Regions from separate parts of the Kosakonia oryzendophytica genome, predicted to be linked through region 2. Evidence: predicted binding sites of a transcription regulator. Region 2 holds the regulator's gene; each other region holds the start of a gene.
The links. Region 2 encodes CRP, which controls carbon source genes, mostly activating them, when cyclic AMP is high. Its sites were predicted from a motif close to ATGTGANNNNNNTCACAT; they were not measured.
Positions count from the first base shown of each region.

Region 1: the regulator CRP is predicted to act here: its motif matches at 1,552-1,569, upstream of adhE (bifunctional acetaldehyde-CoA/alcohol dehydrogenase).
Region 3: the regulator CRP is predicted to act here: its motif matches at 1,469-1,486, upstream of garD (galactarate dehydratase).

Region 1 is NZ_CP115659.1:2,347,045-2,350,334, forward strand. It holds gene adhE (bifunctional acetaldehyde-CoA/alcohol dehydrogenase) at 1-1,340, opposite strand, end outside; gene O9K67_RS11470 (YchE family NAAT transporter) at 1,809-2,456, shown strand.
Region 2 is NZ_CP115659.1:464,076-467,365, forward strand. It holds gene O9K67_RS02120 (YccS/YhfK family putative transporter) at 1-1,103, opposite strand, end outside; gene crp (cAMP-activated global transcriptional regulator CRP) at 1,152-1,784, opposite strand; gene O9K67_RS02130 (OsmC family protein) at 2,122-2,526, shown strand; gene O9K67_RS02135 (phosphoribulokinase) at 2,576-3,290, opposite strand, start outside.
Region 3 is NZ_CP115659.1:639,602-642,891, forward strand. It holds gene garD (galactarate dehydratase) at 1-1,337, opposite strand, end outside; gene O9K67_RS03115 (MFS transporter) at 1,760-3,094, shown strand; gene garL (2-dehydro-3-deoxyglucarate aldolase) at 3,120-3,290, shown strand, end outside.

The DNA.
Region 1 (3,290 bases), 1.9 Mb from region 2:
CGCTTAGCAACGGTTTTCTTGTTGATCAAGTGTTTCGGACCAACGTTTTCAGAGATGGAGTTACCACCCCAGGAACCACAACCCAGAGTCAGGGAAGGCGCGAGTTTGAAGTTATAAAGGTCACCGATACCACCCTGAGATGCCGGGGTGTTGATCAGGATACGTGCTGTTTTCATCTTCTGACCGAAGTGAGCAACGCGATCCGGTTGGTTATCCTGGTCGGTGTACAGGCACGAGGTGTGACCGATACCGCCCATTGCAACCAGTTTTTCCGCTTTCTCTACAGCATCTTCGAAATCTTTCGCACGATACATCGCCAGCGTCGGTGACAGTTTTTCGTGAGCGAACGGTTCGCTTTCGTCAACGACCTTCACTTCACCAATCAGAATCTTGGTAGTGGTCGGAACGGTGAAACCGGCAAGTTCAGCAATTTTATAAGCCGGCTGGCCGACGATGGCCGCGTTGAGGGCGCCATTCTTCAGAATGATGTCCTGAACCGCTTTCAGTTCTTTACCTTGCAACAGGTAGCCACCGTGGCTGGCGAAACGTTCGCGAACAGCATCATAAACGGAGTCAACAACAACGACAGACTGTTCAGATGCACAGATAACACCGTTATCGAAGGTTTTAGACATCAGAACAGACGCAACGGCACGTTTGATATCAGCCGTTTCATCAATCACAACCGGCGTGTTGCCTGCGCCCACACCAATAGCTGGTTTACCGGAGCTATATGCTGCTTTCACCATGCCCGGGCCGCCAGTGGCCAGGATCAGGTTGATATCAGGGTGATGCATCAGTGCGTTAGACAGTTCTACCGATGGCTGGTCGATCCAACCGATCAGATCTTTCGGCGCGCCAGCAGCGATAGCTGCCTGCAGGACGATATCCGCCGCTTTGTTGGTCGCATCTTTTGCACGCGGATGCGGGGAGAAGATGATGGCGTTACGAGTCTTCAGGCTAATCAGCGATTTGAAGATAGCAGTAGAAGTTGGGTTAGTGGTCGGGACGATACCGCAAATAATGCCGATAGGTTCAGCAATGGTAATGGTGCCGAAAGTGTCATCTTCAGACAGCACGCCACAGGTTTTCTCGTCTTTATAGGCGTTGTAGATATACTCAGAAGCAAAGTGGTTTTTAATCACTTTATCTTCGACGATACCCATACCAGATTCAGCAACGGCCATTTTAGCGAGGGGGATTCGAGCATCTGCAGCAGCCAGGGCGGCGGCACGGAAGATTTTATCTACTTGCTCTTGAGTAAAGTTGGCATATTCACGCTGGGCTTTTTTCACGCGTTCAACGAGTGCGTTAAGTTCAGCGACATTAGTAACAGCCATAATGCTCTCCTGATAATGTTAAACTCTTTTAGTAAACCAGCTGTCCAGTACGAGAGTATAGACAGACCGGCTGCAGGTTGCGTAAATTTCAGAAAAACAAATACTTAACGCTAAACCATATGCCACTGATTTACTGAAAGAGCCTCAACGCGACAGCGCTTTTTTTACTTTCTTTAGGTGACACCAGACTACCTGGTTTTAGGTAGTATTAGCGTGATCTACGTCAAATTTCGGTGACGCTGACACCTTTCAGCAAGGTCATTTTTGGGCGTTTGTATCAAATGTTAATGGCATCTGACTGAGCGTCCTCTAAGATTATCACAATTCCCACAACTGAATAACATGTTGTATTGCCGCTGATTTCGACAGAAATCCTGATGAATGTAATAAAGAAAACGCGTATCTTCGGCATGGATTATTTTGTCACACCTTTCTCTCATCGAGACTGGCGACGTTGCGGAGCCTACAGTGATTCATACATTGTTTGATTTTACGACCTGTTTTAAGTTTTTTATTGGTCTGTTTGCGCTGGTTAACCCGGTGGGCATCATTCCTGTCTTCATTAGTATGACCAGTTATCAGACGGCGGGGGCACGAAATAAAACCAACCTCACGGCCAACCTGTCAGTTGCCATCATCCTGTGGACATCATTATTTCTCGGCGACGCCATCCTGCAGATCTTCGGTATCTCTATCGATTCGTTCCGTATCGCGGGGGGCATTCTGGTCGTGACGATTGCGATGTCGATGATCAGCGGGAAATTGGGGGAGGATAAACAGAACAAGCAGGAACAATCAGAAACAGCTATCCGCGAAAGCATCGGCGTGGTGCCGTTAGCACTGCCGCTGATGGCGGGGCCAGGTGCCATCAGTTCGACGATTGTATGGGGCACGCGCTATCACAGCATTGAATATCTGCTGGGTTTCTCGGGCGCCATTGCATTATTTGCCTTGTGTTCATGGGGGCTTTTCCGCATTGCCCCGTGGTTGGTGCGTTTGCTGGGACAGACAGGCATTAACGTCATTACCCGTATTATGGGTTTACTGCTTATGGCGCTGGGAATTGAATTTATCGTTGGTGGTATAAAATCCATTTTCCCGGGACTGCTGAACTGATTCACCTCCTTTATTTACTCGATATTCAATCGTTATGTATTATTTTATACATCGCAGTAATTAAGTCGGGCTAAACAGGCTGTGAAGGAAAACGCAAAATCAGTAAAAGATATGACGAATACGCAAAAAGGCGATAAGTATAATAAATTGTGCTAATCAGAAAAATGATTGATTATCAAAGAAATATAAGTTTTATGAATCCACCTTGCGCAGATTCTGCGCAAACGCATCTGTTATTTTCTTCACATAATACTATTGGGCTTGCCGTGACATAATTGAAATGATATTAGTACTTTCAATCTTATCGCAGATGAATGTGCTAAAAAGTGGTCAGTTGTTGATTTTTTGTGCAAAAAACCACGTCGTCTGCCAAAACGCGTTACATGGCTGTAATGCGCATTTATCTGGTTGATAATCATAGATAAAAAATTCTCAGGGAGACTGTTAGAGCACGTCTTCGCAGCTAACGCTTTGCTGCAAAAGAGAAATGGTTAACAAATTTGCAAATTGTATTGGCGGCAGCGAAAGGCATTTGATATTATCCGCCCATTCTCTTTATGAGCCTTATAATTCGCAGAATATACAGAGTAAATGAGAACCGTCGTCCTGGATGACGTTTCTCTTCGGCATTAAGACTCGCCTCGACAGGGGAGGCGGGTGAAAGAATCGACGTAAGGTTGCCGTTTGAGCAATCCGTAATAAAAAAAGTCGGTGATAGCAGCAGTAAAAAAAGCAGATGTCTGATAGCGCCAAAAAGCTCCTGCGCTCATCAGGCCCCCAACAGGGGACAACAGGCTGGCGTTAATGTCAGTAATTATAATGAGTGGAGTATCA
Region 2 (3,290 bases):
GCAGCATTACGCAACGCCGCAGATTTCAATGATAAATAACTTTTGAGCGCCGGAATGAGCGGCAGGCGCCGCTGCTTTTCTGCCATTAAATCGCGCAGATAGAGCGGACGTTGGGTTCGCAGCACACGGGCGATACGGCTAAAGTGCCAGGCGCAAAACTGACCGACCGGGTTTTCCGGATGCTGGCGGGCGATTTTTTCCAGCGCGCCAACCTGCTTGTCCATGGTGAAACGTGTCGGATAGCGATGATAGAGAATGTCATCCGCCAGGACGCGCAGGCGGGCGGAGACGGTTTGTGCATTCCAGCGGATCACCTGTTCAGCATGGGTCTGTTCCACCAGTTTTTGCACCTCTTCCGGCTGGTGCAGGCTGACAGAAATATGCTCCTGTAAATCCAACGCCATCTGGAAGACGCGCAGCAGACGTTTGTAATCATTGTGTTGATTGGCCGCCAGCATATGCAGTTGCTGATAGCACGTACTTATCATATCCACCGCTTTTTGTTGGCGTGCGAGTAGCGGCGGCAAGGCTTTTTCCGGATCGGCATGTTGCGTCAACAAGCTGTATTTGGCTTCGCAATAATCAGCCAGTTGCCGGTAGAGCAGGCTGAGTGATTCGCGCAGCGGCTGTTCGCGCCACATCCAGAACCAGAACCAGTTAAACGCGCCGTACCAGAGTGTACCCAGTGCATAAATTAGCAGGGGCTCCCACACGGGCATACTGCCCGCAAGACTCAGCGTGAAGATGGCGGCTATCAGCGACGCAGGCAGCAGCCGCCCGTGCAATGCGCTGATCTCGGCGGTCACACCGAGCAGTAAAGTGAGAACGGTAAAAATCAGCGGCAGAGGCAGGGCTTCGGCCAGCAGAAGCTGTACGGCAAGACTGCATCCGGCAAACAGCGAACCGCCAATAATCAGACGTTTAAAGAAGCGTTTATGCGGGGTATCAAGACCGGCAATATTGCAGCAGGCAGGAACCAGAGAAAACAGCAGGCCCTGTTGGAGATGGCCGACGATTAACCCAATCGCCACGGGCAAACATAACACCAGCGTTTGTCGCAGTGCATAGTTGATTTCGGGGTGATAAATCAGCCTGCGCCACATGAGGAAACAAAAACGGCGCGCCGGATGATCAACGCGCCGTTTTGCGGATTAACGGGTTCCGTAAACCACGATGGTTTTACCGTGGGCGGAGATCAGGTTCTGATCTTCCAGCATTTTCAGAATACGGCCCACCGTTTCACGGGAGCAACCGACGATCTGACCAATTTCCTGACGGGTAATTTTAATTTGCATGCCGTCCGGGTGGGTCATGGCATCCGGCTGTTTCGCCAGGTTCAACAGTGTTTGTGCGATACGACCTGTTACGTCCAGGAAGGCGAGGTTACCCACTTTCTCCGACGTGACCTGCAGGCGGCGCGCCATTTGCGAGGAGAGACGCATCAGAATGTCCGGGTTAACCTGGATCAACTGACGGAATTTTTTGTAGGAGATTTCGGCCACTTCACATGCGGTCTTAGCGCGTACCCATGCACTGCGCTCCTGACCTTCTTCGAACAGTCCCAGTTCACCGATAAAGTCTCCCTGATTCAGGTAGGAGAGAATCATCTCTTTCCCTTCCTCATCCTTGATCAGCACTGCCACTGAGCCTTTGACGATGTAATACAACGTTTCCGCTTTTTCACCCTGGTGAATCAGCGTGCTCTTCGACGGGTACTTATGAATGTGGCAATGAGACAAGAACCATTCGAGAGTCGGGTCTGTTTGCGGTTTGCCAAGCACCATGCGCGATTATCCTCTGTTATAAGCTGTCTCCAGACACAGGATGTGCACCCTGCGTCTGGGGTTGCAATCTAAACACGCTATCATTCGACTTCGTGTCTTCGCTTCCAAAATCCTCGGAAGTGGACCGTCAGCGTTATCTGCGGCCTCTAATCAATGATGTCCTTTGCGTACATGCGTAATGTCAATGTATCTCTGTAGCATCCAGATTGTTTTAGCATAGCTTTTACCGCATGTCTCCTGGTGTCTCGCTTCAGCATGACGCAGGTCGCCTTCCGTTGCGACTTTTGTTATGTGCGCGTAATCTGTAAAGAAAATTGCAACTCCGGAGTAAATCAAAATGCAGGCTCGTGTGAAATGGGTGGAAGGGTTAACGTTCCTCGGTGAGTCCGCATCGGGTCACCAAATCCTGATGGACGGCAACTCAGGTGACAAAGCGCCAAGCCCGATGGAAATGGTGCTGATGGCCGCAGGCGGATGCAGCGCGATCGACGTGGTTTCTATCCTGCAAAAAGGGCGTCATAACGTGACGGACTGCGAAGTGAAACTGACGTCGGAACGTCGCGAAGAAGCGCCGCGTCTGTTTACGCATATCAATCTGCACTTTATTGTCACCGGCCACGATCTGAAAGATGCGGCGGTTTCCCGGGCGGTGGATCTGTCGGCGGAGAAGTATTGCTCCGTAGCGTTGATGCTGGAAAAAGCGGTGAACATCACCCATTCCTACGAAGTCATCGAAGCCTGACGGACGATGCCCGGTAGCGTCAGGCTTACCGGGCATAATTCGACCACTGCTATTTGATCTTTTTCCCTTCCATCAGCCGTTGCACCAGTGGTGTCATAATCAGCTCCATCGCCAGCCCCATCTTGCCGCCCGGCACCACCAGCGTGTCCATATGGGAAATAAACGAACCTTGCAGCATCGCTAATAACCACGGGTAATCTATCCCTTCCAGATTGCGGAAATGGATCACCACAAAACTCTCATCCAGCGAGGGAATGCCTTTTGCCGCAAACGGGTTTGAGGTATCGACGGTCGGGACGCGCTGGAAGTTAATATGGGTGCGGGAAAATTGCGGGGTGATGAAGTTGATATAGTCTTCCATTGAACGCACGACGGAGTCCATCACCGCTTCGCGAGAATGCCCGCGCTCGCTGGTATCGCGCACCAGCTTTTGGATCCACTCCAGGTTAACAATCGGCACCACGCCAACCAACAAGTCCACATAACGCGACACGTCATGCTGCGGCGTCACAACGCCGCCATGCAGCCCTTCGTAAAACAGCACATCTGTGGGTTCCGGCAAGGGTTGCCAGGGGGTAAACGTACCCGGCACCTGATTCCACGGCACGGCTTCATCGTAGGTATGGAGATATTTCCGCGCCTGGCCTTTTCCGGTCTGACCATACTCGCTAAAGGTTTGCTCCAGCAGCCCAAAATCATTTGCTTCCGGGCCAAAGTAGCTGATATGCCGCCCAAGATCGCGGGCTTTGCGGATCGCCATATCC
Region 3 (3,290 bases), 180 kb from region 2:
AGGCCGTAAGGGGTACCACGACCGGTGGTGAACACCTGAACGGTGATGCCGGAAGCAACCTGTTGCGTCCCACAAACAAAGTCGCTCGCCGGGGTAGCCGCGTAAATCAGGCCGCGTTTGGTCGGGCGCTGGCCAGGAGAGAGCACTTCAGAAATGGCGCTTTTACCGGATTTGGCAATCGAGCCCAGCGCTTTTTCCACCACATTTGCCAGACCGCCTTTTTTGTTCCCCGGAGAAGGGTTGGCGCTGCGGTCGGTTTTACCCATGTCCAGGTAGTTATCGTACCAGGCCATCTCTTCCAGCAGACGTTTGCCCACTTCTTCGTTGATGGCGCGCGGTGTCAGCAGGTGGATCGCATCGCGGACTTCGGTCACTTCAGAAAACATCACGGTGCCGCCGCAACGGATCAGCAGATCAGATGCATAACCGACCGCCGGGTTTGCCGTGACACCGGAGAAAGCGTCGCTGCCGCCGCACTGCATACCGACAACCAGTTCAGAGGCCGGACAGGTTTCACGTTTACGCTGGTTGAGTTTCGCCAGGTGGCGTTCTGCAACCTGCAAAATATCGTCAATCATGGAGCGGAAGCCGACATGGTGCTCGTCCTGCAAACGCACAATGCTGGCGCTATCCACCGGAATAGACTGCACATCTTCAGTCCCTTGCAGCAGGCGTTCCGGCTGCAATTTTTCGCAACCCAGACCAATCACCATCACTTCGCCGCCGAAGTTCGGGTTCAGGGAGATGTTATGGATGGTGCGAATGGGGATCACTGCCGCAGGCGCGTTGATCGCCACGCCGCAGCCATATAAGTGATTCAGACCGACCACGCCGTCGACGTTCGGGTATTTCGGCAGCAGGTCGCGTTCGATAATCTTCACGACATAATCCACCACTCCGGCAACGCAGTGCACGCTGGTGGTCAAGCCGAGCAGGTTTTTGGTGCCGACACTGCCGTCTGCATTGCGGTAACCTTCAAAGGTGTAACCTTCCAGCGGCGGCAATGGTTCTGGCACTTTGGTGGCCAGCGGCAGTGTGTTCAGCGGTGGCGCTGTTGGCAGCTCGACCATAGACTCATCAATCCAGCTACCACGAGGAATATCACGTACGGCGTAACCAATGACTTCACCATAACGTACGATTTCGCCATGATGCGGAATATCCACGAGGGCGACTTTATGGCCTTGAGGAATATGCTCAACCAGCTCGAGACCGTCCGGAAAACGCGTACCCGCCTTTAAGCCATTGTCATTAACGATGATAGCGACATTATCGGTGTCGTGTACCTTAATATAAAACGCCCCAGGCGATTGCTGTCTAATTTCAATGTCGGACATTGTCAAGTAATCTCCAGCTAACTGTATGATGCATTACTCAAAGAAAGGAACCAATTCTTTATTCTGGAATAAATATCAGAAATAAAAATCTTGTTTGCTGAAATAAGAATGTCAGGAGTTTAAATACTAAAATGTGATCTAAATCACTTATTTCCGCGATTCCCCGTGTGGTGGGGCTGGATATTGCAAGATCTGTGCATCAGCGCCCAGGGTTATGTGCATATGCTCAAAATATTCTTTCTGTTCAATGTTAAAATTGAGCAACACACCAGTGTGTGGCGTCATAACGCTGTTTATACTGGGGGCTATAAAATCGAAGTGCCAATTATTTGATATTAAGTTTCGAGTGCTTAAATAAAATCGGATAATAAACGGAAAATATAATTATATTTTAAAAGTTAGCGGTGCCCGAGGAAATTAAAATGACTATTGAACATGCCGTCGAGACAAAACGGGGTTTACCCACCCGTTATTTAATTCTGCTGATTATATTTATCGTCACCGCAATTAACTATGCCGATCGCGCGACGCTTTCTATCGCCGGAACAGAAGTGGCGAAAGCGTTGCAGCTTGATTCTGTATCGATGGGTTACATCTTTTCCGCTTTTGGCTGGGCTTATTTGTTGATGCAGATTCCGGGTGGCTGGCTGCTCGACCGCTTCGGCTCGAAAAAGGTCTATACCTGGAGCCTGTTTTTCTGGTCGCTCTTTACCTTCCTGCAAGGTTTTGTCGACGTATTCCCGATCGCGTTGGCAGGGATCTCCATGTTTTTCATGCGTTTTATGCTGGGCTTCTCTGAAGCGCCATCCTTCCCGGCGAACGCCCGCATTGTGGCAGCCTGGTTCCCGGCAAAAGAACGCGGTACTGCTTCGGCGATTTTTAACTCCGCGCAGTACTTCTCCCTGGCACTGTTCTCGCCGCTGCTGGGCTGGCTGACATTTGCCTGGGGCTGGGAACATGTGTTTACCGTGATGGGGGCGATCGGTTTTGTGCTGACCTTCGCTTGGGTTAAGTTTGTCCACAACCCGACCGATCATCCTCGTATGACCCGCGAAGAACTGGAGTACATCGAGAAGAATGGCGCGGTTGTGGATATGGATCACAAGAAAACCGACGACAGCCAAAAAGCCGGTCCTAAAATGGATTACATCAAGCAATTGCTCTGCAACCGCATGATGCTCGGCGTGTTCTTCGGGCAATACTTCCTGAACACCATTACCTGGTTCTTCCTGACATGGTTCCCGATTTATCTGGTGCAGGAAAAGGGCATGTCGATTTTGAAGGTCGGGTTTGTGGCTTCCATTCCGGCGCTGTGCGGTTTTGCCGGTGGTGTGCTGGGCGGGTTGTTCTCCGATTATCTGATCAAACGTGGTTCCACCCTGACGGTGGCGCGTAAATTCCCTATCGTGGTCGGCATGTTACTGGCTTCAAGCATCATTCTGTGTAATTACACCGATAACACAACACTGGTAGTCGCACTGATGGCGCTCGCATTCTTTGGTAAAGGCTTCGGCGCGCTGGGCTGGCCGGTTATTTCCGACGTCGCGCCGAAAGAAATTGTTGGGCTGTGCGGCGGTGTATTCAACGTGTTCGGTAACGTAGCGTCTATCGTAACGCCGCTGGTCATCGGATACATGGTTAAGGAGTTGCATTCTTTCAACGGTGCGTTGGTGTTCGTTGGCTGTTCAGCGCTGATGATGATGGTCTGCTACCTGTTTGTGGTTGGCGACATCAAACGTATGGAACTGAAGAAATAAGCAACAACTCATTAAGGTACAAAAGATGAATAACGATATCTTCCCAAACAAATTCAAAGCCGCGCTGGCGGCGCAACAGATTCAAATCGGTTGTTGGTCTGCGCTGGGTAGTCATATCAGCACTGAAGTTCTGGGCCTGGCAGGCTTTGACTGGCTGCTTCTGGACGGCGAACACGCCCCTAACGACGTGCTCACT